DNA from 4 places in the Ruegeria sp. AE4 genome. Region 3 is predicted to be linked to each of the others. Evidence: riboswitches for the same ligand, from Rfam matches in the RefSeq annotation. Region 3 holds a riboswitch; each other region holds the start of a gene.
What was found. A riboswitch is a leader RNA that binds a small molecule or an ion and turns the genes downstream of it on or off. The one in region 3 is predicted to bind cobalamin.

Region 1 (7,188 bases), on a different contig from region 3:
TGGATTTAATCAATACACACATTCAATAGCAGAATACTCAAAGTGAAGATCCCCTCCTCGACGCAGGTACAGCCCATTGGTGACAGTGGGAAAATTCGCATTCTGGCCACAACCGACCTGCATATGAACCTGACCGGTTTTGACTATTACACTGACACGCCAGACCAGACGATTGGATTGACACGCACCGCCAGCCTGATCCGCGCAGCCCGGCAAGAGGCCAAGGACGCGCTGGTGCTGATGTTTGACAACGGGGATTCGTTGCAGGGAACCCCAATGGGCGATTGGGCAGCAAAAAGTGGCACTGCCCATCCGATGATGAAGGCGTTCAAAGCCTTGGATTATGACGCGATCGGGCTGGGCAACCATGATTTCGGGTTCGGGCTGGCGACATTGGGCAACATCCTGACGCAAGCCCCCTGCCCGGTTATTTGCAGCAACCTGTATCGCACGCGCGGACCTCAGCCCTGGCAGCGGCATATCGTTCTGAACCGCACTGTGTCTTTGAACGGTAAAGACATTCCTGTTCGCATCGGCATCTTCTCGGTTCTTCCGCCGCAAACGGCCTGTTGGGAGGCGCATAATCTGGATGACGATATCGTCGTCGAGGATATCCTGGTTGCGGCAAAGTCCCTGACGCAGACATTGCGCGACGAGGGGTGTGATATCATCGTGGCGCTTGCTCATTCCGGCCTTGGGGGCACCGCACCGGTGGCGGGGATGGAAAACGCCGTGATACCCTTGGCCGCGATCAAAGGCATCGATGCCATTGTAGCCGGGCACACTCACCTGACACTTCCAGGAGAGGGCCATGCCAATACCCCGATGGTCGATCACCTGACGGGGCTGGTACATGGAACGCCCGTTGTCATGCCGGGATCAGCGGGCTCTTACCTGGGGGTTATCGATTTGGCCGTGACCGCCGGGCCGGACGGCAAAGTGCAAATCCGGGATAGCCGCGTCGAACTGCGTCCGGTTATCAGCAACGGCACAGCCGTCGGGGAAGACAGTGAAATTGCGGTCCTGTGTGAGGTGGCGCATCGTATGACCCGTCAATCCGTTGCCGCACCGGTGGCACATATCCCGGATACATTGCACAGCTATTTCAGTTGCTGTGCGCCGGATCGCGCGCTGACCCTTGTAGCTGCAGCGCAAGCCGCCGCACTGCGCCCGTTCTTGCAGGGAACCGATCTGGCGGGTCTGCCGACATTGTCGGTTGTTTCGCCTGCCAAATCCGGCGGGCGCGCAGGACCCCGCCATTATACCGAGGTACCCGCCGGAGAGATATGTCTACGCCATGTCGCGGATCTGCATGTGTTTCCCAACGAGTTGCGCGCAATCCGGATCAGCGGTGCGCACCTGCTGGACTGGTTGGAGATGTCAGCCAGCGTATTCAACCAGTTAAAGTCTGGTTCCGAACCCGAACTGATCAACCCTGAACGGGCCGGGTACAATTTCGACATCGTGTTTGGACTGTCTTATCAGATCGACCCCACACAGCCGCCGCGATACGATGCGCAGGGGAAAATGATCCATCCCGACCACAGGCGGATCAGTGATCTGACATATGCAGGCCATCCCGTACGACCGGAGCAGATATTCGTTATGGCGCTGAACAATTACCGCGCCAGCGGAGGCGGGCATTTTCCGCATGCGACAACGACAGAGCAGATCAGCCTGCCACCGCTGAGCATCAAGGACCTTGTGCGGGATTACCTGTTACAGCACCTTCCACCTGATCCGACCGTCTCGCAGCCCTACCCGTTCTCGCTGATGCCGCGGCGGGGCGTGACGACAATTCTTCGAACAGGTCCGGGCGCCCTGAAATATCTGGATGAGTTACGCAGGTTCGATCCCGTGCTGCTGGGCTCGGATGGCAGGGGATTTGAACGAATCCGCCTGACGCTCTGACGGGTTGTCTTTTCCCGATGCCTTCCCTATATCCGGACTCGAGAGGTTGGCGCGGGCGAGCGCCTCGCCAACCTGGTCAGGTCCGGAAGGAAGCAGCCACAACGAGCCCCGCTTGGGTCGATGTCCAACCTCTCACTTCGTGAACCACAGCCACAGGAGGGCTTTATGACTGTAGTGAAAACCCTTCGGGCAGACTGGTTCTGATTCACCGGAATCACCGGACTGCCTGAACACACGACCTGCGGATGCGCGCTTGCCATCCGTTGGCATTGCTGTTTCTGAAAACAGGCAGATAAATGTCTTATACGCTTTCGGACCTGGGATGGTCCTCTTACTTTGCCGCGCAGCATGCGGTTTTTCCTTCTGACACGCCCTTTCGTATCGCATCGGTACATCGGGACCGTCTGATCGGGCTGAGCCCGGATGGTGATATCCCTTTGCTGACACCGGATAATCCGACCGGTTCATATGCCGTTGGGGATTGGGTCCTTGCCGACGCCGAAAACCGCGTGCGTCACATTCTGGACCGGCGCAGCCTGCTGCAACGCAGGGCTGCCGGTACAGGTGCCGCAACACAACTGATAGCAGCCAATGTCGATGTGTTGTTCATCGTCAGCTCGTGCAATGCGGACTTCAACCTTCCCCGGCTGGAACGTTATCTGGCGCTGGCGCATCAGGCCGGATGTTATCCGGTCGTTGTCCTGACGAAAGCTGACCAGTCGGATGACCCCGGCAGTTTCTCGGGACAAGTGCAATCTCTGGACCCTTTTCTGTCGGTGCTGGCGGTCAATGCGCTGGACCCGGCAGATGTCGAAAAGGTTCTGGCATGGTGCCCCAAAGGCCAGACCGGCGCGCTGGTCGGGTCGTCGGGCGTAGGTAAAACGACGCTCAGCAACGCCATGACGGATCAAAACCTCGCCACGTCTGAAATTCGCGAAGACGACGCACGGGGCAGACACACGACAACGGTGCGCGCGTTGCACCGGATGGGTAACGGTGGCTGGCTGATCGATACGCCGGGAATGCGCGCACTGCGTTTGCTGGACGCTCAGGACGGGATCGACAACGTGTTCTCGGACATCACGGAGCTTGGCCAAAGCTGTCGCTTTTCGGATTGTCAGCACGAGACCGAGCCCGGCTGTGCCGTGCAGAACGCAATCGGCGAAGGCGCACTTGACCCGACCCGGCTGGACCGTTGGCGCAAGCTGCGGCGTGAAGATCAGCGAAACTCGGAAACCGTTGCCCAATCGCGGGCGCGGGACAAGGCGTTCGGCAAGATGGTGCGCGGTGTCATGCAGGACAAGAAGCTTCGCAAACGGCCATAACTGCAAGGTGTTAGGAAAACCTGCGTCGCGTCTGATCAGGCGATCAGGCGCGGCCAGACCGCTGCATTGCGACGGGCAAATGCTCCGATATGGCCTATTTCCGGCAGTCCGAATTCAGCCGGCTTCAGAAGGTGGCGTCTGGCCTCGGGGCCATACAAATCAGCAAGGCGCCAAACCGCCTCGGGCGGAGCCATCTGGTCATCTTCGAACGTGAACAGATCCACTGGTGTTCCAGAACTGCCCCAATGCGCATCAGGCAAATTCTGCCCGATCTCGGGAACGTAGCTAAGAGGGGCTGTACACCATTTGCGCCATTGCCAGTAGACCGAGGCGGGCAGGTCCGAACCAAACCCGATTGCTTTGCCGGGTAGATAGCCAAGTGCCCGCACCATCAGCGGTGCATGGCCATACCAGAACAGCCCTGCCAACCCCCGATAGGGCCATGGGTGATCTTTCAAAGTCACCAGTCCCGAACACACACCGATCATTCGGTCGATCTGGTCGATATCCGGCTGCACCGGCCCCAGCATCGCACCGACGGAATGGCCGATGGTCCACTGCTGCGCCTTTGGAAACCGCCTGCGCATTTCGGCCCGTGCCGCTGGCATGTCGATCAACGCCCAATCCGCCATTGTTGCAGTTGCGTCTTTCAGGCGGCCGACCAAAGAAAGCCCGTAGTCCCGATAGTCATAGGTCAGGCAAGCTATCCCCCGCTTGGTAGCCAGCCATCGCGCAAAATGTTGATAATAGTCACGCGGCACACCCGTGGCACTGTTAAGTACGACAACGGTTTCCGGCTCACCCACTGGCCGGTACAGCCGCGCCGACAAGGTCACGGACCCTGACGGAAAGCGGAAATCTTCGATCAACACCGTCTGTTCCGTATCCAACATGATCCCCGGCTTTCGCTGAAACAATGGTTTGCCTGCCTTCGATGCCGACGAAACTAAGCCGGAACGTAAACCGCATCCAGCATGACCAAACGTCCGGCCTAAAGATCGGCTTGACTCGGAACGCGATCAGGCGCTAGCGGTTGTGTGATGGTTTCCGGCCCCCACAAGAGGTCGGGATGAAAAGGGAACACGGTGCGGTTTGTCTGGTCACACAGATATCAACCAAGTCCGCGACTGCCCCCGCAACTGTAAGCGGTAAGCAATGCCGAAATACCACTGGCCCACGGGCTGGGAAGGTCGGCAGAGCAATGACCCGCAAGTCAGGAGACCTGCCATCGGAACTGAAACCGAAACTCGGGCGGGGTGTCCGGGCAGGTCCTGACAGCGAGATGCTGTCCCACCTGCCCCAATATCCAGCCCACCACGCGCGGAGGGCGCAGGATGATCTGGAAGACAAAGTCACACGAATACAGCGCTACTGTGTGCCAGCGGACTGGGAAAACCTGCCCGGCTTTGGCGCGACTGGCCCGCTCGATTTCCGAAGCCATGGCGCAGGCGGTTTCGGCCACCAGCGAGGATTTCGAATTTGAAGGCAACAGCGCGCTGTCACATTGCGCGGAAGGGTGCATGGCAACGATCCGAGCGCGATCCGACAGTGTTCGCGTTTTCTGCGGGGCGCACCCTGATACGGCAATTCGGGACCTTGATGCCTATGCCGATTTGATCTTCGGACCTACATTCAGCACGCTGCCCTCGGGCATTGTCGCGAACCCGCCTTGCGCCATGATCGAGGTTTCAACGATCCGGCCCCGGAAAACCGGCTACGCAACCCATCAGCTGTCAGCTTGATCCCACTTCCACCTGTGCCGGGGTGATCCGGGACGCCCAGGCCAGCTGCGCATCGGTTTCGACAGCGCAGGGGCGCACGGCCCGCAGGCGGTCCAGTGCGTCGCTGGCGCGTTCACCGCATTCAACCATCAGTCGCAGAACAATCATCCCGGATCTGCCGCACCCCCCACGGCAATGCACAAGAACCCGGCCACCGCCCGACAGCGCATGTCGGGCCGTGGCGCTGACCTCTGGCCAGGCCTTCTGAACCGCCTGCGTCGGTGCTCCAAAATCTTCGATCGGCAGGTGAACCCACCGGCTGGCACGGCTTTGGATGTCGCTGCCAAAGTGCTGCGCGCCATCCTGAAGCATTTCAACAGCCGTCGTCATTGAAATCACAAGGCCCGGTTTCCACGCCGCAATCATATCCAGATCGCCGACGTAATCCCCGCCTCGCCCGGGCATTGAAGTAAGGGCAAGCGTTCCGCCTCCGACCTGCAGAGCAAAAATGACCAGCTGCGACATGAAGTGCGTCCTCCCCCAAGGTACTCTTTAAGAAATGAGTCATTAAATCCGCTGGACCAGTTTAGTTGGAAACCAGCCCGTTTCTGAAACAAAAAATCATCGCGCCCCACAGTGGACGCGGAGTGCCGCCGCCACTACGCTGTGCCGAAGCACCGAATCCGAGCGAGAAGACATGACAGACACGCCAAGCCCCGCCTATCAGGTTCTCGCCCGCAAATACCGCCCGGAAACCTTTGCCGACCTGGTGGGTCAAGATGCTATGGTGCGCACCCTAAAAAACGCCTTCGAGGCCGACCGGATTGCGCAGGCCTTTATCATGACCGGCATTCGCGGAACGGGAAAAACCACCACGGCGCGGATCATCGCCAAAGGCATGAACTGCATCGGACCGGATGGAACCGGAGGACCGACAACCGAGCCTTGCGGTCAGTGCGAGCATTGCGTCGCAATCATGGAAGGTCGCCATGTCGATGTGATGGAAATGGATGCGGCCAGCCGTACCGGCGTCAACGATATCCGCGAGATCATCGACAGTGTCCGCTATCGCGCCGCCAGTGCACGCTACAAGATCTACATCATCGACGAGGTTCACATGCTCTCGACCAGCGCATTCAACGCGCTGCTCAAGACGCTCGAGGAACCGCCCGCACATGTGAAATTCATCTTCGCGACCACCGAGATTCGCAAAGTGCCGGTCACGGTTCTGTCGCGGTGTCAGCGCTTTGACCTGCGCCGGATCGAGCCCGAAGACATGATCGGCCTGCTGCGCAAGATCGCCGGGGCGGAGAGCGCGCAGATCGCCGACGATGCGCTGGCGTTGATCACCCGCGCCGCAGAAGGATCGGCCCGCGACGCGACCTCACTGCTGGATCAGGCAATCTCGCACGGAGCCGGTGAGACGACGGCGGATCAGGTCCGTGCGATGCTGGGTCTGGCCGATCGTGGACGGGTTCTGGACCTGATGGACATGATCCTGCGTGGTGACGCGGCAGGGGCGCTCACTGAACTGAGCGGTCAATATGCGGAAGGTGCAGATCCTCTGGCCGTGCTGCGCGATCTGGCCGAAATCACGCATTGGGTGTCTGTCGTAAAGATCACACCTGACGCGGCCGAAGACCCGACAGTTTCCCCCGACGAACGCACACGGGGCCAGCACATGGCCGAGGCCTTGCCGATGCGGGTTCTGACCCGGATGTGGCAAATGCTGCTGAAGGCGCTGGAGGAAGTCTCTGCCGCGCCCAACGCGATGATGGCCGCCGAAATGGCTGTTATCCGACTGACGCATGTCGCCGATTTGCCCAGCCCCGAAGAGCTGATCAAACGGCTGCAAGACGTCCCACCTTCGCCTCCCGGCGGGCCGGGCGGGGGCATGTCACTGTCCCGGCAGGCCACTGTGGCAACGCAATCCAACGCGACCCCGCCGCCTGCCTATACATCGCCCCCGCGCGGCGCGGGTGGCGCACCGGTTGCCGCGCTGGCGCAGGATGCACAGACGGCCCTGGCCCGCTATCCAACCTTCGGGCATGTGGTGGAACTGATCCGCACAAACCGCGATGTGAAACTGCTTGTCGAGGTGGAAAGCGGCGTGCGCCTTGTGTCGTACCAGCCTGGCCGGATCGAATTCACCCAGACACCTCAGGCACCGTCGGATCTGGCGTCGCGATTGGGCTCTGCCCTGCAACGCTGGACCGGCAATCGGTGGGCCG
Region 2 (7,188 bases), on a different contig from region 3:
GCCTATTGGACTTACGCGGGGTTGTCACCGAAGGCATTAACCCGAACTTCCGCAGGTAGTTTGGAGGATATAAGGCGCATCCTCTGGAGGATACAGAAAATTCAACACGTTGTTTTTATTGTATTTTACTAAGAAGTCTCGATTCCGGTACTCGCCTCCAACTACATCCTAATCGCTGACTTAACCCCGCAGTGCACGCGTGCGACGCTCGGTATTTCAAGACGTTCAAGGCCCGCGATTCTGTCGAATTGCGGGCCAGATATGGCGTGTTTTTCGGAACACCTGCCTACCCCTGCTCATTCACGGGGCGCGATTTTGTCTGGTATGTGCCTTACGTTCAGGCGCGCCCTTGTGGCACAACCTCGTATCCCGGCTCCTCCGGCTCATCATCCGTCATTTCGGCAGGGAAGCCCGGGGCGGTGATATCCAGGCCGGTTGCCTCTTCCAGCCGCTTGATAATATTTGGTGAAAGCTCGCGTTCGCCATAGCGTGCGATACCATCGTTAAAGATGTTGATCATCACCGGGTTTATTTCCAGCGGCACCCCGGCGCGGTCGGCGACCTCCTGAAACAGACCGATATCCTTCTTCACCAGATCCATGGTGAAGGAAATATCGCGCGACCCGTTCAAGATGACCTGACTTTCGGTTTCGTGCACGAAGGACGTGCCGGACGAGATTTTGATCGCCTCATAGGTCGTGTTCAGATCCATCCCCGCAGCCTTTGCCGTAACCAGTGCTTCGGCGCAGGTGATCAGGTTGGCGGTGGCAAGATAATTGGTCATCACTTTCAGCACCGAGGCCGAGCCCAGTTCGCCGGTGTGCAAAACCCGACGACCCATTGTCGTCAGGAACGGCAGAATTCGTTCAAACGTTTCCCGGTCACAGCCCGCAAAGATCGAGATATTGCCTGTCGCGGCACGGTGGCACCCGCCAGAAACCGGGCAATCGACGGCCGCACCGCCGCGCGATATGACTACGGCTCCCAGGCGTTTGACTTCGGCCTCGTCCGTGGTCGACATCTCCATCCAGATCTTGCCGGGGCCCACTTCGGGCAACATCTCCTGCATGACTGCGTCTGATGCTGCCGGAGACGGCAGACAGGTGATCACCGCATCGCAATCGCGCATCAACTGGGCGGGCCCCTCAGCCGCCTTTGCACCTTTGGCGACAAACTCGGCCACCAGATCCGCGTTCAGGTCATGCACAGTCAGATCAATGCCGTTGCGCAAAAGGGATCCCGAAAGCTTTCCGCCTACGTTACCCAGACCGATAAATCCCACTTTCATATGACGCATCTCCAAGTTCGTCGTTTTCCCGTCATGCGACCACATACCGAACACATTCTTCATGCCGCCGAACGACGCCTACAGGTCGCTTTTTTCTCCTTGGCTTATTTGTTGCGCGCGAACCGCTTGACAAGCGGGTCAGCGGTGCCGCATGTCCCTTTCGTTGGTGTCGGCGACAGCCGATGAAAAGGGAATGCGTCAACGGTTCATCCGCCAAGCGCAGCCGCCCCCGCGACCGTGACCGGAGAGGATGCCCAATGCCACTGGCCTGTGCCGGGAAGGCGGGACATCCGACAGAGCGACCGCTCTGGCATCCGTAAGCCGGGAGACCTGCCAACACCCGAAGTTGAAACCGGGCGGGGTGTTCCGGTGTCGGGTCCATGTGCAGACGTGGTGCCCGCATGAAACCCCGTCCCCCGCGAAGAGGATTTGGGGGGATGAGAGACATGACCGAGAACGCACCGGTAGAGCTACTGGTCTGCACGACTTGCCGCCGGGGTCTGCCCGTCGAGGATGACGCTGAGCGACCCGGCACATTGTTGCACAAGGCCCTGGAACAGGCTGCCTTGCCGGATGGCATCATTCTGAAACCGGTCGAATGCCTTTCGAACTGCGATCAGGGTTGTTCCATCGTGCTTCGGGGCGGGCCGGATCGCTGGACCTTTGTTTACGAGAATCTGAACGAAATCGATCACGTCGATGTCATCATCGATGGCGCGACTAAGTATCTGGCCACAGGCGATGGTCTGGTGAAATGGCGCGACCGCCCTGAACATTTCCGCAAAAACTGCGCCTCGCGCATTCCCCCGATTGGAGCCTGAGATCATGTCGAACCTTGAAAAACTCCCCGTCACTGTGATCACCGGCTTTCTGGGCTCGGGCAAAACCACGCTGGTGCGCCATCTGATGCAGAACCCGCAGGGCAAGCGCCTTGCGATTGTTGTTAACGAGTTTGGCGATGTGGGTGTTGATGGCGACATCCTGAAGTCCTGCGCGATTCCGGAATGCCCTGCGGAAAACATCATGGAACTGGCAAACGGCTGCATCTGCTGCACCGTGGCCGACGATTTCATCCCGACCATCGAGGCGCTGATGGCGCTGGAACCGCGCCCGGATCACATCCTGATCGAAACATCCGGCCTTGCACTGCCCAAACCGCTGCTGAAAGCATTTGATTGGCCTGATATCCGTTCGAAAATCACCGTTGATGGCGTGATTGCGCTGGCCGATGCCGAGGCTGTGGCCGCCGGTCGCTTTGCTCCGAACGTTGAAGCGGTGGATGCCCAACGGCTGGCTGATGACTCGATCGATCACGAAACACCCTTGTCCGAGGTGTTCGAAGATCAAATCTCGTGCGCGGATATCATCCTGCTGACCAAGCCCGATCTGGCAGGTCCCGAAGGTGTCGCGAAAGCCAAACAGATCATCGCCACCGAGGCGCCGCGCCCGCTTCCCGTCGTCGAGGTTGCAGAGGGTGTCGTCGACGTACGTGTCGTGCTTGGCCTTGAGGCTGCCGCCGAAGATGACATGGACGCGCGCCCGTCACATCACGATGGCCATCACGATCATGAGCATGACGATTTCGAGAGCATCATCGTCGAGTTGCCGGAACAGACCGACCCTGCGGAACTGGTAGCCAGAATCGAACGTCTTGCGACTGAGCTGAATATCCTGCGCGTCAAAGGCTATGCCGCCGTCGCTGGCAAACCGATGCGCCTGCTGGTTCAGGCTGTCGGCGCGCGGGTTCGTCACCAATACGACCGCCCGTGGGAGCCCGGTGAAGAGCGCCGCTCGCGCCTGGTCGTGATTGCCGAGCATGACGACATCAAAGAAGCCGAAATCCGTGATATCCTCGTGGGTGTGACCGAGGTTGCCGAGTAAGTCATGCACGTCGTCTTTCGCGAAAGCCACGGGCTCGAGGAAACCGAGACCCCAACCGATCTGGGCCAAAGCCCGGGTGATCTGGTTGTGCTGTCCTTTTCCGACAGTGACCTGGGCGCTTTCGCGGCGGGCTGGCATCGCGGCGGCGGGCCTGAGGGGCGGATGCCCACGATGCGGCTGGCCAATCTTGCGGCGCTGAAGCACCCTCTGTCCGTCGATACCTATGTCGAACAGACACTTGAGGGCGCAAAGGGCATCCTGATCCGTCTGATAGGTGGCGTGCCCTATTGGTCTTACGGGCTGCAACAGGTTCTGGCACTGGCGCAAGCCAAAGGCATCGCGTTAGCCGTTTTACCGGCGGATGGGCGTGAAGACACTCGGTTGGATGAGTATTCGACCCTGCCCCTCTCGACCCTGAGGCGGCTGGCACATCTGTGTGACACCGGCGGCGAAGTCGCCGCGCAGGCCGCATTGGCCCAGATGGCCTTGGCAGCAGGGCTTTATGCCGGGCCAGTGATGGGCGCGAAAACCCTGCCCGAATGCGGTGCGTGGTGTCCAGATCAGGGTGTCGTCCCGGTGGGTTCCGCATTCCAGAGCGATACGAAACGCATCCTTGTCACCTTTTATCGCGCGTATCTGACATCCGCAGACACCGCCCCGGTCGCGGCCCTGATCCGCAGCCTGCGCGCCCGCGGGCTTCAGGCGGTGGGTCTGTTTGCCCCGTCGCTCAAGACCCCAGCCGCTGCCGACTGGCTCAGGGAACAGGTCGTCGCCTTGCGACCGTCGGCGATCATCAACGCCACTTCATTCTCGGGCAAGGGCGCGTCCGGCACGTCGCCTCTGGACGCAGCGGATGTGCCGGTGTTTCAGGTCGCTCTCGCCACCTCGCGACGCAAGGCCTGGGCGGAGGCCGAACGCGGCCTGTCACCCGCCGACCTCGCCATGCATGTGGTATTGCCCGAAGTGGACGGGCGAATATCGGCAGGCGTTGTCTCTTTCAAAGAACCGGGCAAGCGCGATCCGCATTTGGAATACTCGCGTTTTGCGCATCGGGCCGAGTCGGACCGGATCGAGGCGATCATCGATCGGGTATCGGGCTGGCTTGCCCTGAATGACAAACCCAAGGCAGACCAGATCCCCGCGTTGGTACTGTCCACATATCCCGGCAAAGACTGGCAAATGGCCCATGCGGTTGGTCTCGACGCGCTGGCCTCGGCTGAGGCGATGCTGTCTGATCTTTGCGGTGAAGGCTACGACATCGCGGCTGGCGATCCGGTTGCCGACGCACTCTTGGACGCCCGGATATCGTGGCCGCTTGAGGATTATCTGAGCGCACTCGCTGAATTGCCCCAAACCCTGCGCACCGATCTGCACACCGTATGGGGCAATCCTGAGCAAGACCCAACTTTCACTCAGGGTGCGTTTCACTTCACGGCTTTGCGACGCGGCAAGGCGCTGGTCGCACTGCAACCAGAGCGCGGAACACCCGAACTGCGTGATGACGACTATCACGACCTTTCGCGTACCCCGCGCCATAGCTATGTCGCCTTCTATTTGTGGCTGCGCAAAGGTCTTGGCGCGGACGCGCTGATCCATATCGGTGCGCATGGCACACTGGAATGGCTGCCCGGCAAATCGGTCGCCCTATCAGCAGACTGCTGGCCCGAGGCGCTGATCCGTGACCTGCCGGTGATCTACCCGTTCATCGTCAACGACCCAGGTGAGGCCGCGCAGGCCAAGCGCCGGATCGGCGCGGTGACCCTGGGCCACATCCCGCCCCCCATGAAAGAAAGCGGAACGCCTGACCGGATGGTGCGACTGGAAGCCCTGCTGGACGAGTTCTCAAACGCGGACGGCCTTGACCCCAGACGCCGTGACCGGTTGCAGGAAGATATCCGGGATGAGGCGCAAGCCATTGGGCTGGAGCACGATCTGGGCCTGAACCAGGCCACCAGCACCGCCGAAGCAATCACCCGCATCGACCGCTTTGTCTGCGATATCAAGGAAAGTCAGTTTGGCGACGGGCTGCACGTCTATGGGCGTGTCCCGGATGTGACCGGCAGTTTCGACCCAGCCCCATCCGCCCATGCCGAACGCAAGGCCCTGATCAATGCGCTGGCCGGCAAGCGGATCGAGGCTGGCCCGTCCGGCTCGCCCTATCGGGGCCGCTCTGACGTGCTGCCGACCGGGCGAAACCTGTTTACCACCGATCCTCGGTCTGTGCCCACCCGCGCAGCCTACGCGCAAGGTGTGAAACTGGCCGAGGAACTGGTACGGCGACACTTGCAGGAGGAAGGCGATTACCCGAAAGGGCTGATTGTCGATCTGTGGGGATCGGCCACCATGCGCACGGCGGGCGAAGAATTCGCCATGGCCCTGCACCTGCTGGGTGTAAAGCCGGTTTGGGACAAGGGGTCCGAGCGGGTTTCGGGTATCGAAGTGCTGCCCATCACCGACCTGAGCCGCCCGCGCCTGGACGTCACCCTGCGGGTTTCAGGCTTGTTTCGCGATGTGTTCCCTACGTTGTCAGCCCTTTATGGTCAGGCGGTCCGGGCTTTGTCAGAGCGTGATGAAGCGACCGACTGGAACCCCTATGCCGGTCACGCCCCGGCTGCGCGGGTGTTTGGCCCGGCACCCGGCAGTTACGGCCTGAACATGACCCATCTGTCCGAGACCTATACGGACGAAGCGCGCACCCAAGCCGGGGAGGCATGGCTGGAGGCCAGCTCGTACGCGCTGGAAGGTGAGCACGTTGCGCAAGACAAAGAGGGAATCACGGATCGTGTCGCCAATGCCGACAGTTTTGTTCACCTCCAGGATCTGACGGAAACTGACCTGCTGCTGGCCAACGATTATGCCACGCATGAGGCCGGTTTTGCCGCCGCCAAGAAATTCGTCGGCGGATCCGCGCAGCTTTACCATCTGGACAACACCAACCCCGATAATCCGCGCGCCCGGACTCTGCCGGAAGAAATCAGCCGCGTCGTTCATGCCCGTGCTGCCAACCCTGGCTGGATCGCGGGGATGCAGCGCCATGGTTTTCGCGGCGCCGCCGAGATTGCTGCGACGCTGGATCACATGGCCTCTTTTGCGCATCTGTCCGGAACCGTCGCTCCGCATCTATTTGATCTCTACCACGAAGCCACATTGGGCAATGAGGCCGTTGATGCCTTTCTGCAAGAGGCCAACCCGAAGGCCCATCAGGCCATGCAAGACAGGTTCCGTGCATTGCTGGAAGCGGGGCTTTGGAACACACGCCGGAATTCGATCCGTGCCGACTTGGAGGGTTTGGGATGAGTGCACCTATCGTTCAAGGCTGGTGCCCTGGCGCACATCGCCCGATGATGTCAGGCGACGGGCTGGTCGTGCGGGTCCGTCCGCGTCTGGCGCGACTGAGTGCCAGGCAGGCTATTGGTTTGTGCGAACTGGCTGAACGGTTCGGCAACGGCACCATTGACCTGACCAATCGTGCCAACCTGCAACTGCGCGGCGTGGATGAGCGCGACCACCAGCCGTTGCTTGTGGAACTTGCAGCGCTGAACTTGCTTGATACGGAACCCGGCATCGAAGTACGCCGCAATATTCTGGTCACTCCGCTCTATCAGGCGGGCGATTTGACCGCGCGGCTGACACTGGAGTTGATTGATCGACTGGCCGAATTGCCTGCTCTGCCCGCTAAGTTTGGTTTTGCCATAGATACAGGCCCGAAGCGCCTGTTGGCCTCGGATTCTGCAGATATTCGTCTGGAGCTGGGTGCCGGCGGTCCGATCCTGCGCGCCGACGGCTGCAAAACCGGGCGGTCTGTGACCGAGGATAACGCCATTGACAACGTGATCGCATTGGCCCTGTGGTTTTCTGAGACTTACACGGCCGAGACACGTCGCATGGCGCGGGTCACCCACGCGTTGCCACAGGAATGGCAGGGATTTGCCCCCGGTCCTTTCGGTGAAAAACTGCAACCCGGCCCCTGTGAACTGGGTGCTCTCTACGGCGCGGCTTTCGGCTCGCTGCCTGCGCAC
Region 3 (7,188 bases):
TCAACCGCTGCCCCTGCTGCAACGGCTGACCGTCAGGCAGGAAATATGCGGCTGTTTCGGGAAAGCGCGACAGGCGGTCAGCATCGTTTTCTACAAGGCTGGCCAGACGCGGGGAAACCAGAAACCCTTCATCCGCCAATCGGATTCCGTCGGCAAACAGTCCGGGCCAAGACGCGCGCCCCCATCTTCGATGCGCCTCTTCCAGCAGTGCAGGCGTACCCGGTGTACCCACCGACAATCCGCCCACCACCGCATCGAAGAATTTCAGCGGCTCGCCGTTTTCATCCTGAAACAGCGTCGGGGTAGCGGCAAGGGGGGCCGTTTCGCGCCCGTCCAGCGTTGTCATCTGCCCGCTGGCCGCGTCGTACCAAACCAGAAACGCACCCCCGCCCAGACCAGAAGATTGCGGCTCGACCAGCCCCAGCACGACCTGCACGGCAACCATCGCATCCGCGGCAGACCCGCCCGCGCGCAGCACTTTGGCCCCGGCCTCGACCGCCAGCGGATTGGCCGCAGCTATCATCCAGTTTTCGGATGTGACCGGGACTCCCTCAAGCTTGGCTTCGAGGGCCGCAATAACCTCGTCGGTCATCGCCTGAACCTGCCCTTCTGTCGCGGCTTCGGGTGCAACGGCATCGGCTGTTTCCTGCGCGAACCCCGGTGTCGAAATAGCAAGTGCGGTAGTAAGCAGCAGTGCTGAAACATGTCTCATCTGTTCTAACCCTCCAATACAATCTTTATTTTCAATCCTGTAAGGATTTTGCCCCCTCTGCAACGATCAGGCATGGCAGCGTGTTATCACAGCGAAGTTTCGCCATTTCCCCTACGGTTCGGTTTCTTCGGCGCGACGATCCTGATCATAGCGGGTTGTCTCGGCAAATTCGGGTAGCCACGCCTCGCGTCGTTTGGTCCAGCATTCATATGTCGGTATGAATTGGTCAGGCGCGTCAAGACAGCCCAGATGCACTTCGACTTCGGCACCGCTTCGGGCAAATACCGGAGATCCGCAATCAGGGCAAAAGTACCGGTCGGAATAACCTTTCACATTTCCGGTGATCTTAACCGCATCCGCCGGAAAAATAGCCGCCGCATAAAACAACGCGCCGTGGTGTTTGCGGCAGTCCAGACAATGGCAAATCCCGACGCGAAGAGGACAACCCGAAGCCGTGACGCGCAGTTTTCCACAACGGCATCCCCCTTCAAACACGTCCATCCATGATCCTTTCCGACGCGTCAGAGCATCGCAGGCACAACCTGATCCGGTGGGCGGTGGCCATCTTCGAAGGTTTTGATGTTGATGATGACTTTTTCACCCATCTCAACCCGGCCCTCCAGCGTGGCCGACCCCATATGCGGCAGTAGAACCACGTTCGGCAACTGCCGCAAGCGCGGGTTCACACCGGTTCCCTGTTCGTAGACATCCAGCCCCGCGCCCGCAATTTCCCCCGCGCGGATCATCCGGGTCAAAGCGTTCTCGTCAATAACCTCACCCCGCGAAGTATTCACGATCACTGCCGAGGGTTTCATCAGCTTTAGGCGGCGCGCGTTCATCAGGTGGAAGGTAGACGGTGTCGATGGGCAGTTGATAGATATCACATCCATACGCGCCACCATCTGATCCAGGCTTTCCCAATAGGTCGCCTCTAGTTCTTGCTCAATCTCTGGGCGCAATCTGCGGCGGTTGTGATAATGGATCTGCATACCAAACGCCTTGGCGCGGCGGGCCACAGCCTGTCCGATCCGGCCCATGCCCAGAATACCCAAACGCCGCCCGCCAATGCGACCACCCAGAAACGCGGTGGGGGCCCACCCGGTCCAGTCGCCTTGCTGCATGACGCTCAACCCTTCGGGAATGCGCCGTGTGACAGCGAGAATCAGGGCCATGGTCATATCTGCCGTGTCGTCGGTCAGCACACCGGGCGTGTTGGACACCAATATGCCGCGCTGCCGCGCCGTCGCCACATCGATATTGTCGACACCGGCCCCGTAATTGGCGATCAGCCGCAGTTTTTCACCTGCCTGACCCAATAGCCCGCCATCAATGGTATCGGTCACCGTAGGCACCAGAACATCGGCATCCTGCACCGCTGCTACTAATTCTTCACGCGTCATTGGGGTGTCGTCGTCGCGCAGGCGCACGTCAAACAATTCGCTTAACCGGGTTTCTACTGCCTCAGGCAACCGTCGCGTAACGACAACACTTAAACGTTCTCTTGGCACCTCGGCTCTCCCACTGCTTTGCAAACGGACGCGCGCCATGGCATCGTGGCGCAGGATAAGGCGGGGCACAAGAACCCCAATGGCATTGAGTCGACCTTTTTTCAAAACCGGATCAACAGGCATAAGAGCGGGCAGTCAGTGAGTGGTATTCGACCGGTAAAACGCCGATCTCTGGCGGTAGTTTCCGCATTTCTGGTCATGTTCGGTGCCTGCGCCGCACATGCCGAAGTCAAACGCGGATCGGTCACCAACCTGCCCCTGCCCCGATATGTGTCGATGAAGGCAGCCGAAGGGAACGTGCGACGCGGACCATCCCTAACCCACCGAATCGATTGGGTATTCAAAAGGCGTGGCATGCCGCTGCAGGTCACTGCCGAATACGGCAACTGGCGCAAGGTCCAAGACCGCGACGGCGCGGGTGGCTGGGTTCACTATGCCTTGTTGTCTGGCGTCCGAACGGTGCTGATCGAATCCGAGATGCTGCCTGTTTATGCCCGCCCCGACCCGACCTCGCCCGTGAATGCCCATTTCGAGACCGGAGTGGTGGCGCGCCTTGGAGCCTGTTCGCTGGACTGGTGCAGGATCACCGCCGGCGGATACCGTGGCTGGACACTGAAATCGAACCTTTGGGGCGTCGATTCTTCCGAAATTCGGGAATAGGCGAAAGACAATTTCCGGTATCCGCGGTTGCGCATCGCCCCGAAAAAGCGCGACAAGCTGTTTGAGTTACCGGCCCAATCGCCGCTTAACTCGACCTAAACGGAGGACCCTATGCGCGCAGTCACCTATTCAGCCTTCGGAGACGCTGTCGATGTCTTGCGCATACAGGATATTCCCCCAGTTCCGCCTGGACCGGGTGAAGTCACGGTCGAGTTGTCTTATTCCGGCGTAAATCCCTCGGACGTCAAGGCCCGCGCGGGAACCCGACCGGGTGTCACAGAACCTCCGTTTCCGCTGATCGTTCCGCACAGCGACGGGGCTGGAGTCATCACAGCGGTTGGCGATGGCGTACCCGCGACGCGGATTGGTCAGCGCGTGTGGATTTGGAACGGGCAATGGCAACGCGCGTTCGGTACAGCTGCCAGCCACATCACCCTGCCTGAATCTCAGGCTGTAGAACTGCCCGAGACGGTGTCACTTGAAACCGGAGCGATTCTTGGAATTCCGGGCCTTACCGCAAGCCACGCAGTGTTCTCGGGCGGCACGCCGCGCGGGCAAACCATTTTGATCCATGGTGGGGCGGGTACTGTCGGGTATCTGGCTGTCCAGCTTGCCAAATGGGCCGGAGCCAAAGTGATCGCAACGGCCAGCACCCGCAGCTTTGACCGGGTCAAGGCAGCTGGTGCAGATGTCGTTCTCGACTACTCCGGTGAACACCTTTCGGATCAGATTCTCGACGCAAATGATGGACGTGCAATTGGTCGAATCGTCGATGTCGAATTTGGACAGAACCTTGACACCAACATTGCCGTCATCGCCGAAAACGGCCGTATCAACGCATATGGATCTGCCCGGAATATGACACCCGTCTTTCCCTTTGGACCCATGATGTTCAAGGCAGTGACACTCGAGGCGGTCCTGATCTACCTGCTGCCCGTAGACTTGCGCGCCGCCGCAATAAAGACACTCCACAAGGCACTGGCTGATGGCGCATTGATCTGCCCCGTACATAAGGTCTTTACACTGGAAGAATGCGCTGCCGCCCATGCGATGGTACAGGAAGGCAACCGTTCCGGAGCGGTGTTGATCGACACCAAATGAGAGGCCCTCAAAAAAATTTTACGGCGCTCGTTTTTTTTGCAAAACGCTCTTGAACCCTGCCATCAACAATCGTAGATAGCCGCTCACCGTTGGGGTGTAGCCAAGTGGTAAGGCAGCGGTTTTTGGTACCGTGTATCGTAGGTTCGAATCCTACCACCCCAGCCATGATTTTCCCTAATATCACACACTATGAATCTAGGTCCGGATTTTGGCGCGTTCTCAGCGGCTTTTCTGATATCAGCGCCATGTTGAGACGCGCAGGTGCATGCTCTTGCGAGAAAATAGGAAAGACCCCGGAGTTTTTTCTTGCCGCAGGGTAAGTGTTAAGGTACCCGCGTTTTACCGGTCCCGATGTGGCTAAGAGGGAATCCGAGGTGCCTTTTGGTGCCAACCGGAACTGCCCCCGCAACTGTAGGCGGCGAGCGCTGTCCATTTCCGTCACTGGGCCATTTTGGTCTGGGAAGACAGGACAGACAAAGACCCGTCAGTCAGGAGACCTGCCGGTATGAAACCGAAACACACCGGGCGGGGTTGTCCGGGGAGGTTGCCGAAGAAACGCGCCGGGCGGTCTATTTTCTACCCTGCGCTCACGGCAGGCAGTAAAGCGTCTGTTGCTTCGGTAAATGCCCATTCACCCGTTCTCTGGTCATTGACACATGGAGATCGATTGTCATGTTTCTACGCACTGGCCTGATTGGCCTTTCCTTGCTGGCTACCAGCGCTGCCTCCGAAGGAAACTTTCCCCTAACTATCGAAAACTGCGGTCACTCGGTCACGTTTGACGCGCCAGTGACGTCGTCAGTCACGGTCGGCCAAGCCGCGACCGAGGTGCTTTATGCGCTGGGTCTGGGCGAGCAGGTTCTTGGAACCTCGGTCTGGTTCAACGAGGTGCTGCCTGAATATGCCGAGGTGAATGCCAAGGTAGAGCGTCTGGCAGACAATGATCCCAGCTTTGAAAGCGTTGTTGCCAAGCGGCCGGGACTGGTCGCAGCGCAATATGAGTGGCATGTCGGACCCGAGGGCATCGTCGCCACGCGTGAGCAATTTCACGAACTGGGCATTCCAACGTACGTAATGCCTGCAGATTGCATCGGCAAAGACAATACAGTCGGCGGCGATGGCACCCGCCTGCAAGCGTTCTCGACCGATACGCTGTATCAGGGTATCGAAGAACTGGCGGCAGCCTTTGATGTATCCGAACGCGGCACGGACCTGGTTGCCGAGTACAAGGCCCGCGAAGCCGCAGCCGTCGCCAAGGCGCAAACCGTGAAGCTGGACGATGTGTCAGCCGTATTCTGGTTTTCCTCTCCTGAAATGGAAAGCGACCCGTTTGTGGCCGGACAGAAAGGCGCACCGGGATACATGATGAGTAAATTGGGTATCCGCAACGTCGTCGAGACGGATGAAGAATGGCCAACAGTGGGCTGGGAAACCATTGCCAAGGCCAATCCGACGGTGATTGTTATCGCCAAGATGGACCGCCGTCGCTTTGCTGCGGACGACTACCTGAAAAAGCTGGAGTTCCTGCGCACTGATCCGGTGACCAGCCAGATGGATGCGGTCAAGAATGACCGGATCGTCATTATGGATGCGCAGGCCATGGACGCCACCATCCGCGCAATCCCGGCGCTGGAGGATCTGGCCGAGAAGCTGGATACCATCGGAAACAACCTGTGAACGAGGTCGCCGCAATCTTACGGCAGGGTTTCAAGGCTGCGTGCCTTACCGTGCCATTGTTGATTGCGGCGGTTCTTGCGGGCGCGATGATCGGGGAAACCTCTCTGTCGCCCGATTTGGTTCTCTCCGTTCTGGCCAACAAGCTGGCCGGAGCGGACTTTCCTGTCGACCCAATTGATCAGGGTATTATCTGGAGCTACCGGATTCCTCGCGCTCTGGTCGCTGCGTCCTGCGGTGCCGGTCTGGCTGTCGCAGGGGTCGTGTTGCAGGCTTTGCTGCGAAACCCGTTGGCCGACCCTTACATTTTGGGCATTTCTGCCGGGGCCTCGACGGGTGCCGTGGCTGTAACCATCGCTGGTTTGGGTGGGGGGGCTTTGTCGCTGTCTTTTGGCGCGTTCAATGGCGCGCTTTTGGCTTTTGGTTTTGTCGCGTTGCTGGCCCGAGCCGCTGGCGCAGGGGGCGGACGGGTTGCGACGGCACAGATCGTCCTGGCGGGAATTGCCGGGTCTCAGTTGTTCAATGCGCTGACGGCCTTCATCATCGCCAAATCCGCCAATGCCGATCAGGCGCGCGGGATCATGTTCTGGCTGATGGGAAACCTCAGCGGCGTGCGCTGGCCGGATGTGTATCTGGCCATTCCGGTGGCCCTTGTCGGTTGGCTCATTTGCCGCTTTCACGCCAGAGCACTGGACGCCTTTATTTTCGGCTCTGATTCAGCGGCCTCGCTGGGCATATCGGTACGTCGGGTGCAGGCAACCCTGATCTTTGCGACCGCGCTCACGACAGCTGTCATGGTTTCTATCGTCGGATCCATTGGCTTTGTCGGGCTGGTCATCCCTCATGCTGCCCGGTTCCTTGTGGGACCGGGGCATCGCAGGCTTATCCCAACCTCCGCCTTGATCGGAGCGGTCTTCCTGATCGGCGCAGATATCGTGTCGCGCATCATCATCCCGGGTCAGGTTCTGCCGATTGGGGTGGTCACCGCTCTGATCGGTGCGCCTGCCTTTGCCGTAATTTTGGTGCGCGGCCAGAGGAGCGCCCGATGAAGATCGAGGCGCAAAACCTGACATATTCCGTTCGCGGCAAGACTTTGCTGTCAGACGTATCCTTTGTCGTGGAGCCCGGCGAAACACTTGCTTTGGTCGGACCTAACGGTTCGGGAAAATCAACGCTGATGCGCCTGCTGGCGGGGTTGGTACGTCCGGTTTCAGGAAAAGTCGTCATAGCGGGTCATCCCGTTTCGCATTTGTCGCGCAGACAAATTGCCCAACGGATTGCCATCGTTGAACAACAGGCTGATACGGCCGAACGCGTGACTGCACGATCCGTGGTCGAACTGGGCCGCACGCCCTGGCTGTCGGCCTTACGGCCGTGGCGCGCCGAGGACACCTGGCAAGTCGACAAAGCCCTGCAAACCGTGGAAATGGCCGATATGGCACACAGAGAATGGGCGACATTGTCGGGAGGAGAGCGCCAGCGACTGCACATCGCACGCGCTTTGGCTCAGCAACCGGGACTCTTGCTTTTGGA
Region 4 (7,188 bases), on a different contig from region 3:
TCGACGCCGTCGGCGGCCTTATCCGTCACAAGCGCCACGCCAGTGTCAAAAAAGTCCTTACCGGGTGTGTTCTCGGGTTTCGTCCCTTCGTCCGCCCATTTCTTGACAGCCTCAACGCCCAGCGATGCCATCAGCAGCGGGTATTGCTGGGATGTTGCGCCGATGACCCCGTCCGCCACGTTCTGCACGCCGGGGCAGCCGCCATCGACGGAAACGATCAGCACGTCATTTTCGCGCCCGATAGCCTTGAGCGCCTCGTAAGCGCCCGCTGCCGCCGGTTCGTTGATGGTATGCACCACATTGATCATCGGGTCTTTGGCCAGCAGGTTCTCCATCGCGCGGCGGCCGCCTTCTTCGTTGCCAGCGGTGACATCGCTGCCAACAAGACGCGGGTCGTCTTCATCGCCAATCACGTTCGGATCGGCCAGATCAACACCGAACCCCTGCAGGAACCCCTGATTGCGAAGCACATCCACAGTGGGCTGGCTGACCGCAAGGTCCAACGTGGCGATTTTGGCGTCGTTTGCCGCATCTCCCAGAGTGGCTTTTGCCCATTGTCCGATCAGAAGCCCCGCAAGGAAATTGTCGGTGGCAAAGGTCGCGTCGGCCGAGTCGATAGGCTCAAGCGGGGTGTCCAGCGCAATCACCAGCAGCCCGGCATCGCGGGCCTGCTGCACCGCCGGAACGATAGACGACGTATCTGACGCGGTCAGCAGGATACCCTTTGCGCCATCCAGTATGCAGGTTTCGATGGCCTGAACCTGAGTTTCGTGGTCGCCGTCGACTTTGCCGGCAAAGGCCTTCAGCGTCATGCCAAGCTCTTCGGCTTTGGCTGTCGCGCCCTCTCTCATTTTGACAAAGAAAGGGTTGGTATCCGTCTTGGTGATCAGGCAAACGGTTTCACCTTCGGCCATTGCACTGCTTGCCATGGCCGTAACCGCCAGCGCCGTAGCGCCTGCAAGTTTCGCAAGTTTCATCGGTAGTCCTCCCAGTTTTCCCAATGCCCGTCAGGGCATACGTCTGATCGGGCGAAATCCGGCCCGATCGAACGTGAAAACCATCACAAGATTCGAATTTCGAGTCAATAAATAAATCACTCTTATTTATTATTGACAGAAAGGAAGGGTTTCAACATTGTCGTCACGAAGGGGATGGCCGTGTCTGCAAACAACTCTTTGGACAATACCGCTGGCGTACGCGAGCCAGACATGCGCGGCACCAACCAAAGCGGAATGCGGGCCCGAAATGAACGGCTTGTCCTGTCACTGGTCCGGCGCCATCAGGCCCTTGCAAAATCTGAGATCGCGCGGATGACCGGGCTGTCGGCACAGACGGTTTCGGTCATCATGCGCCAGTTGGAAACCGATGGGCTGCTTCTGCGGGGCGAACCGATCCGGGGAAAAGTCGGGCAGCCCTCGGTTCCCATGCGCCTGAATCCGGATGGCGCGTATTTCTTTGGGCTCAAAGTCGGGCGGCGCAGTACCGAGCTGGTGCTGACGGATTTCCTTGGCAATGTCAGGCACCGTGAGCGGCGGACTTATGATTTTCCGACGCCCGAGGCGACACTGAGCTTTTCCAAGGAAAGCCTCGACAAAGTGATGACGTCGCTGTCGCCCGAGGCGCGCAGCCGGATCGCGGGTCTTGGGATTGCGATGCCGTTCTACCTTTGGGACTGGGCGCAGACATTGCAGGTTCCGCAGGAGAAAATGGATCCGTGGCGTGACGCGGACCTGAAAGGCGCACTGGCCTCAAGCTATGACTTGCCGGTATTCCTACAGAACGACGCAACGGCCGCCTGCGGTGCCGAGCTGGTCTTTGGCCCGGCGGAAGGCCCACGAGATTTCCTGTATTTTTATGTGGGCTTCTTCATTGGGGGCGGGGTGGTTCTGAACGGCTCCATCTTTTCGGGGCGGGGAAATGCCGGTGCGCTTGGTCCATTGCCTGTGCCGGACGACGCAGGCGGAGTGAAACCGTTGATAGATGTCGCCAGTCTTTATGTGCTGGAGCGCGCAGTTGGTGGGAATGCCGAAACAGCCGGCTCAATCTGGGAAACGACACAGCATTGGGACATACCGGAAACCCACCTTGAGAACTGGTTGAAACAGGCGGCGCACGGGATCGCACATGCCATCGTCTCGTCTTGCAGCCTGATCGACTTCGAATCTGTCAAGATTGATGGCTGGATGCCCACAGGCATCAAGGCGCGGCTGGTGGAATTGGTCGAGGTCAAGCTATCAGACATGAACCTGACCGGGCTTGAACGGCCCTTGGTGCAGGTGGGGACGGCAGGCCCGGATGCCCGCTCATTGGGGGCGGCCAGTTTGCCATTGTCGGAAAGATACCTGCTCGAAGGGTAGGTTCATTCCCTAAAAACCCTGACCTGCATCCAAAGCGGATCCGTCGGAAAAAGGGCATCGCCCGCTAAACTTTTTGACAGCCAGCGCAATTGATCGTTGACGGATGCCGAAGAAGTCTGGCAAGCCGCTCGGCATGTCCGGTTCCGGGGCGTGCTCTGGAATCAATAGGGAATGCGGTGCGGGCTTTGGCCCAATTCCGCAACTGCACCCGCAACTGTAAGCGGCGAGCAGGGCTGAAGTGCCACTGGTGTTAATCCGGGAAGGCCAGCCCAACGCTTTGACCCGCAAGTCAGGATACCTGCCGGACATGTGCCTTTGACAAGGGCACTCCTAATCGGCGACGGGATGTGCGTCGGAGCAGGATGCTTGAAAAAGCAGCTTAGCTTGGACGTCCCCGCAGTCAAAACGCATCTCGTACCGGGGTTGGTGCGATGGGACAAGGACGACTATTGATGACCAAGCTGCTTTCCGCAGCCGCTGTGGCGATGGCGCTTCCAGCGATGGCAAATGCGCATTTCCTGCTGGAATACACCGCTGACACCATGATCGACGCACCGGGGAATGTTCCGGTCAAGCTGATCTTTTGGCATCCGTTCTCGAACGGGCATGTCATGGATCTGGACAAGCCGCAGGAATTCTACGTGATCCACAACGGTCAGAAAACCGATCTGCTGGATACCCTGGAACCCGTACGTTTCACCGGCGGCGAAAACGAAGGCGCGGCATTCAAGGGTTATGTTCCCGTCAAACGGTCGGGCGACTATGTGTTGGTGACTGTTCCCCAGCCCTATTATGAGGAATCCGAGGATATCTATATCCAGCAGATCGCCAAGGCATTCCTGAACCGCAATGAACTGCCGACCGACTGGATGAACCCGGTGGGCCTGCCGGTTGAGATCATCCCGCTCAACAAACCAACCAACATCATCGCGGGTTCGACGTTTACAGGTCGGGTTATGGCCGAAGGCCAACCGGTTGCGGGTGCCGAGATCGAGATCGAGTACATGGCCGCAGAACCGAACATGGAAAGCGCGGCCGCTTCCGCCCCGTCGGTCTCGCCGATGCCGGGTGGTGCATTGGTCGCAACTTCGGATGATAACGGGTATTTCACGTTTGGCGTTCCAAAAGCCGGATATTGGGGATTTGCCGCACTCGGCGCCGGTCCCGTGACCGAACACAACGGCAAAGAACTCAGCCAGGACGCGGTGATCTGGATCCGCGCCTGGGATTTGGAGTAACCGTAGATGCACATCGTTGACGGAGCCTTGTCCAACCCTGTCGTGATCGGCGGAGCCGTCGCTGCTGCGGGTGGAATTGCCATGGGCCTCAGGTCGCTGGATCTTGATCGCATTCCAACAGCGGGGGTGCTGTCTGCCAGCTTTTTCGTGGCATCGCTGATCCATGTGCCGATTGGCCCTTCGTCAGTGCATCTGATCCTCAACGGAATGGCCGGGCTTTTGTTGGGCTGGGCCGCATTCCCGGCCCTGTTCGTCGGGCTTTTGCTGCAAGCCGTCTTCTTTGGTTTTGGCGGGTTGACGGTATTGGGGATCAACACCCTGAACATCGCGTTGCCCGCGGTTTTGGCCGGGCTGATCTTTGGCCGCCTGATCGCCCATGGCTCACCTCTGCAAGGTGCGATATGGGGCGGGGTCGGCGGTGCCTTTGCCATAGCCGCCACAACCGGCATGGTTGCGTTTTCACTGGCCCTGTCCGGGGATGCATTCCTGCCAGCGGCCAAGCTTGTTTTCTTTGCACATATTCCTGTCATGGCGATCGAGGCGATCCTGACCGGGTTCGCGGTTTTGCTGGCGCGCAAGGTCAAGCCCGAGCTGTTTGTCAAAGGAGCGGCCGCGTGAGGTACCTGGCGATCATTCTGGCGCTGTGCTGCGCACCCGTACCTGCCTTGGCGCATAAGGTCATAGCCGGAGTGTTTGAATCCGGTGACGCCATCGAAGGCGAAATCGGCTTTTCCAACGGCGACATGGCAAGCGATACCGAGGTCATCGTCAACGGCCCGGACGGAGCCGAGCTGGGCCGTATCGTAACAGATGCAGACGGGTTCTTTATCTACACACCAAACGCGCCGGTGGCCCATACTTTCTCTGCAAACCTTGGTGCCGGGCATGTGGCCGAGGTCACCATGCCCGCTGCGGATGTCGCCCGGATCATGGGCGTTGAAGCGGAACCCGACACCGCGCCGACAAACGCACCTGCCCAGACAGCGGCGGTGCTCAGCGATGAACAACAACAGGTCATTGCCAGGGCCGTGCGGGATGAGCTGCGCCCGCTGCGTCGGGAAATCGCCGCCTACCGCGAACAAAATGACCTGCAAACTGTTCTGGGTGGGATCGGATATATCGTCGGTCTGTTTGGTCTGGGCTTTTACTTTGCGGCACGCCGCAAGCTGGCGGCCTGATGGCGCACGTTCTGGGGCAACAGGAAAGCACGCTGGTCAAAGCGGGCGCGCAGCGGCGCGGCGCGATCAACCCGCTTGATCCAAGGATGCGGATCGTCATGGCGGTTGTCTTCGCGGTGGTGACTGTCGCGGTGTCCTCGCTGACGGCGCTGTGCGCGGCTTTGGTGGTGTCCCTTTCGCTTCTTGCCGCGTCGCGTCTGCCCTGGCGGAAAACGTTGAAACGCATGGCCATGATGGATGGGTTCATCCTTTTCATGCTGGTGCTGTTGCCATTCTCCATGCCCGGCGACCCGATGTTCACGCTCTGGGGGTTTCCCGCAAGCTGGCAGGGTTTCTGGAAAGCGGTCGAGATCGCTCTGACGGCCAACGCGGTCATCCTGTCCCTTATGGTGCTGGTCGGCACGATGGAGCCGGTCACTCTTGGCCACGCCCTGCACCGCCTGCGCTGCCCCGAAAAGCTGGTTCACCTTCTGATGTTCACCATCCGCTATATCGAGGTTCTGCGGGAAGAATACCTGCGCCTGCGCGCGGCCATGAAGGTACGCGGATTTCGCCCGGCAACAAACTGGCACACCTATCGCAGCTTTGGCTATCTCGTGGGCATGATGCTGGTGCGCGCGATCGAAAGATCCGAACGCATACTTGATGCGATGAAATGCCGGGGGTTTTCAGGCCGTATGCTGCTGCTTCAGGACTTTGCCCTGACCCGAAGGGACATCGTTTTTGCCGCAGGTCTTGGTGCCCTTTGCGCGGGTCTGATCATACTGGATTTGGCATGACACTGATTGCGCTTGAAGATATCTGCTTTGCCTACCCCGGTCAGCCACCCGTTCTTGACGGTGCCAGCCTCAGCCTGTCCGCCGGTCAACGCCTGTCGCTGACGGGCCCGAACGGGGCGGGAAAATCGACCTTGCTGCGTATCACGCTTGGATTGCAGCGCCCACGGTCCGGCACGGTCACGATCTTTGGTCAGCAAAGGGTGCAAGAGGCCGATTTTCATGACGTACGCCGCCGGGTGGGCCTTGTGTTTCAGGATGCGGATGATCAACTGTTCTGCCCGACCGTCGCCGAGGATATCGCCTTTGGCCCGCTCAACCTGGGCAGAACACGCGACGAAGCGCTAGCCATCGTAGAAAACGTGTTGGGTGATCTGGACCTGATGCATCTGAAGAACCGCATCACCCACAAATTGTCAGGGGGTGAAAAACGGCTGGTTACGCTGGCGACCGTTCTGGCGATGGAGCCCGAGGTTCTGCTGCTTGATGAACCCACCAACGCGCTGGACCCACGGAACGAGGCCCGGCTGCTGGAAATCCTCCGGGGATTGCCGCAAGCGATCCTTCTTGTCAGCCATTCCCCGGCCTTCCGTGCTGAACTGGCACCGGATGCGCTGGATTTGCGAGACGGAAAACTGGTTGCTGTCTGACAGGACCAATCCGGGTTCAGCCCTGCCGCTTCCGGCTCATAAGCCCATATCTGACCGCCCATGCCCGAAACGACAGACGTCTGCGCCGGTCCTGTTTCACCGGGTGTTTTGATTGCGCGCCACCTTTTCGGTTGAACTCGAAAACGTCGATGATGCGCTCGGCGCAACCGCAGGCTTCGCCCATGCCAACTTTGGCAAAGTAGAATTTTTCGAAACGTTCCGGGTTTTGCATGGCGCCCCTCCTGTTCAAGCGTAGCCGCAAAAGCCTAGTGCCGCCAAATCACTTTGCTGCGGCCACAGGGGGCTGCTATGGCGCGGCGAAGGCGCTTCCCGTCCAGACATTGTCCAGTTGATTGAAAACCGGCGAGGTGATGAGCATCTCGGCAGGGTACAGCAATTGCAGCTCATCCGCGAACCGCGTGACGCCGGGTACAAGCCCGGTGATGTTCTGCCACGCGGCCCAGCTGCCGGGATCGGACAGGCCGGTGGGATTGTCGGGATCAGCCGCCTGGTGCCAACCGGCCGCATTCAGGATCGGTGTAAGGGCAAAGCGCGCATCGTTGCTGTCAACCTCGGAACAGGCAGCAGCATCGCATTCCCAGCTTGTCCAGTCTGCCGCCGCGATGGTCCCGGCAATCGGGGCGGCGGCGTCGATAACCCGTGCCAGAACCTCGAACCCGCCACCCGCAGTCGGACGGCTGAGCGACAGGGGGTCGGTGGCCACGGCATGCAGTGCCGCGGTTGGTGCGAGGCTGAGGGTCCGACCGATCAAAGCCAGCTGTGCAATACCGTCGGTCACAGGCCCCGATCCGGCGGCCGGAAGGACCCTGACAGGTGTCAGGATCGGCACCGCGCTGCCACGTATCGCGATTTCCTGCAACGCATTGTCGAAGGCCGGAACGAAATCACTGCGGATCGTGAAGCTCAGCGGGAAACTGGCCTGCTGCGGACCTACGGGCCTTGCACCGTCGCGGGTGATGAAAGACATC

Region 1: another riboswitch for cobalamin. It lies ahead of ACR0EK_RS17940 (hypothetical protein); the one in region 3 lies ahead of ACR0EK_RS05070 (ABC transporter substrate-binding protein).
Region 2: another riboswitch for cobalamin. It lies ahead of ACR0EK_RS17105 (DUF1636 family protein); the one in region 3 lies ahead of ACR0EK_RS05070 (ABC transporter substrate-binding protein).
Region 4: another riboswitch for cobalamin. It lies ahead of ACR0EK_RS19335 (DUF4198 domain-containing protein); the one in region 3 lies ahead of ACR0EK_RS05070 (ABC transporter substrate-binding protein).

Annotation. Positions count from the first base shown of each region.
Region 1 covers NZ_JBQFZK010000020.1:8,144-15,331, reverse strand. Annotated here, with positions in the region: gene ACR0EK_RS17960 (bifunctional 2',3'-cyclic-nucleotide 2'-phosphodiesterase/3'-nucleotidase) at 43-1,911, shown strand; RNA gene ffs (signal recognition particle sRNA small type) at 1,951-2,049, shown strand; gene rsgA (ribosome small subunit-dependent GTPase A) at 2,208-3,236, shown strand; gene ACR0EK_RS17945 (alpha/beta hydrolase family protein) at 3,272-4,129, opposite strand; cobalamin riboswitch at 4,262-4,480, shown strand; gene ACR0EK_RS17940 (hypothetical protein) at 4,571-4,978, shown strand; gene ACR0EK_RS17935 (protein-tyrosine phosphatase family protein) at 4,970-5,482, opposite strand; gene ACR0EK_RS17930 (DNA polymerase III subunit gamma/tau) at 5,655-7,188, shown strand, end outside.
Region 2 covers NZ_JBQFZK010000017.1:62,224-69,411, reverse strand. Annotated here, with positions in the region: gene ACR0EK_RS17110 (NAD(P)-dependent oxidoreductase) at 338-1,333, opposite strand; cobalamin riboswitch at 1,436-1,640, shown strand; gene ACR0EK_RS17105 (DUF1636 family protein) at 1,735-2,109, shown strand; gene cobW (cobalamin biosynthesis protein CobW) at 2,114-3,169, shown strand; gene cobN (cobaltochelatase subunit CobN) at 3,173-6,466, shown strand; gene ACR0EK_RS17090 (cobalamin biosynthesis protein CobG) at 6,463-7,188, shown strand, end outside.
Region 3 covers NZ_JBQFZK010000002.1:168,819-176,006, reverse strand. Annotated here, with positions in the region: gene ggt (gamma-glutamyltransferase) at 1-712, opposite strand, end outside; gene ACR0EK_RS05095 (GFA family protein) at 824-1,213, opposite strand; gene ACR0EK_RS05090 (2-hydroxyacid dehydrogenase) at 1,234-2,220, opposite strand; gene ACR0EK_RS05085 (SH3 domain-containing protein) at 2,419-2,880, shown strand; gene ACR0EK_RS05080 (NADPH:quinone reductase) at 2,992-3,981, shown strand; tRNA gene ACR0EK_RS05075 (tRNA-Gln) at 4,072-4,146, shown strand; cobalamin riboswitch at 4,308-4,500, shown strand; gene ACR0EK_RS05070 (ABC transporter substrate-binding protein) at 4,654-5,658, shown strand; gene ACR0EK_RS05065 (FecCD family ABC transporter permease) at 5,673-6,704, shown strand; partial or broken gene ACR0EK_RS05060 (ABC transporter ATP-binding protein) at 6,701-7,188, shown strand, end outside.
Region 4 covers NZ_JBQFZK010000026.1:13,678-20,865, forward strand. Annotated here, with positions in the region: gene ACR0EK_RS19325 (substrate-binding domain-containing protein) at 1-977, opposite strand, end outside; gene ACR0EK_RS19330 (ROK family transcriptional regulator) at 1,152-2,357, shown strand; cobalamin riboswitch at 2,479-2,677, shown strand; gene ACR0EK_RS19335 (DUF4198 domain-containing protein) at 2,810-3,595, shown strand; gene cbiM (cobalt transporter CbiM) at 3,602-4,213, shown strand; gene ACR0EK_RS19345 (cobalt ABC transporter permease) at 4,210-4,773, shown strand; gene cbiQ (cobalt ECF transporter T component CbiQ) at 4,773-5,552, shown strand; gene ACR0EK_RS19355 (energy-coupling factor ABC transporter ATP-binding protein) at 5,549-6,199, shown strand; gene ACR0EK_RS19360 (hypothetical protein) at 6,216-6,431, opposite strand; gene ACR0EK_RS19365 (hypothetical protein) at 6,507-7,188, opposite strand, start outside.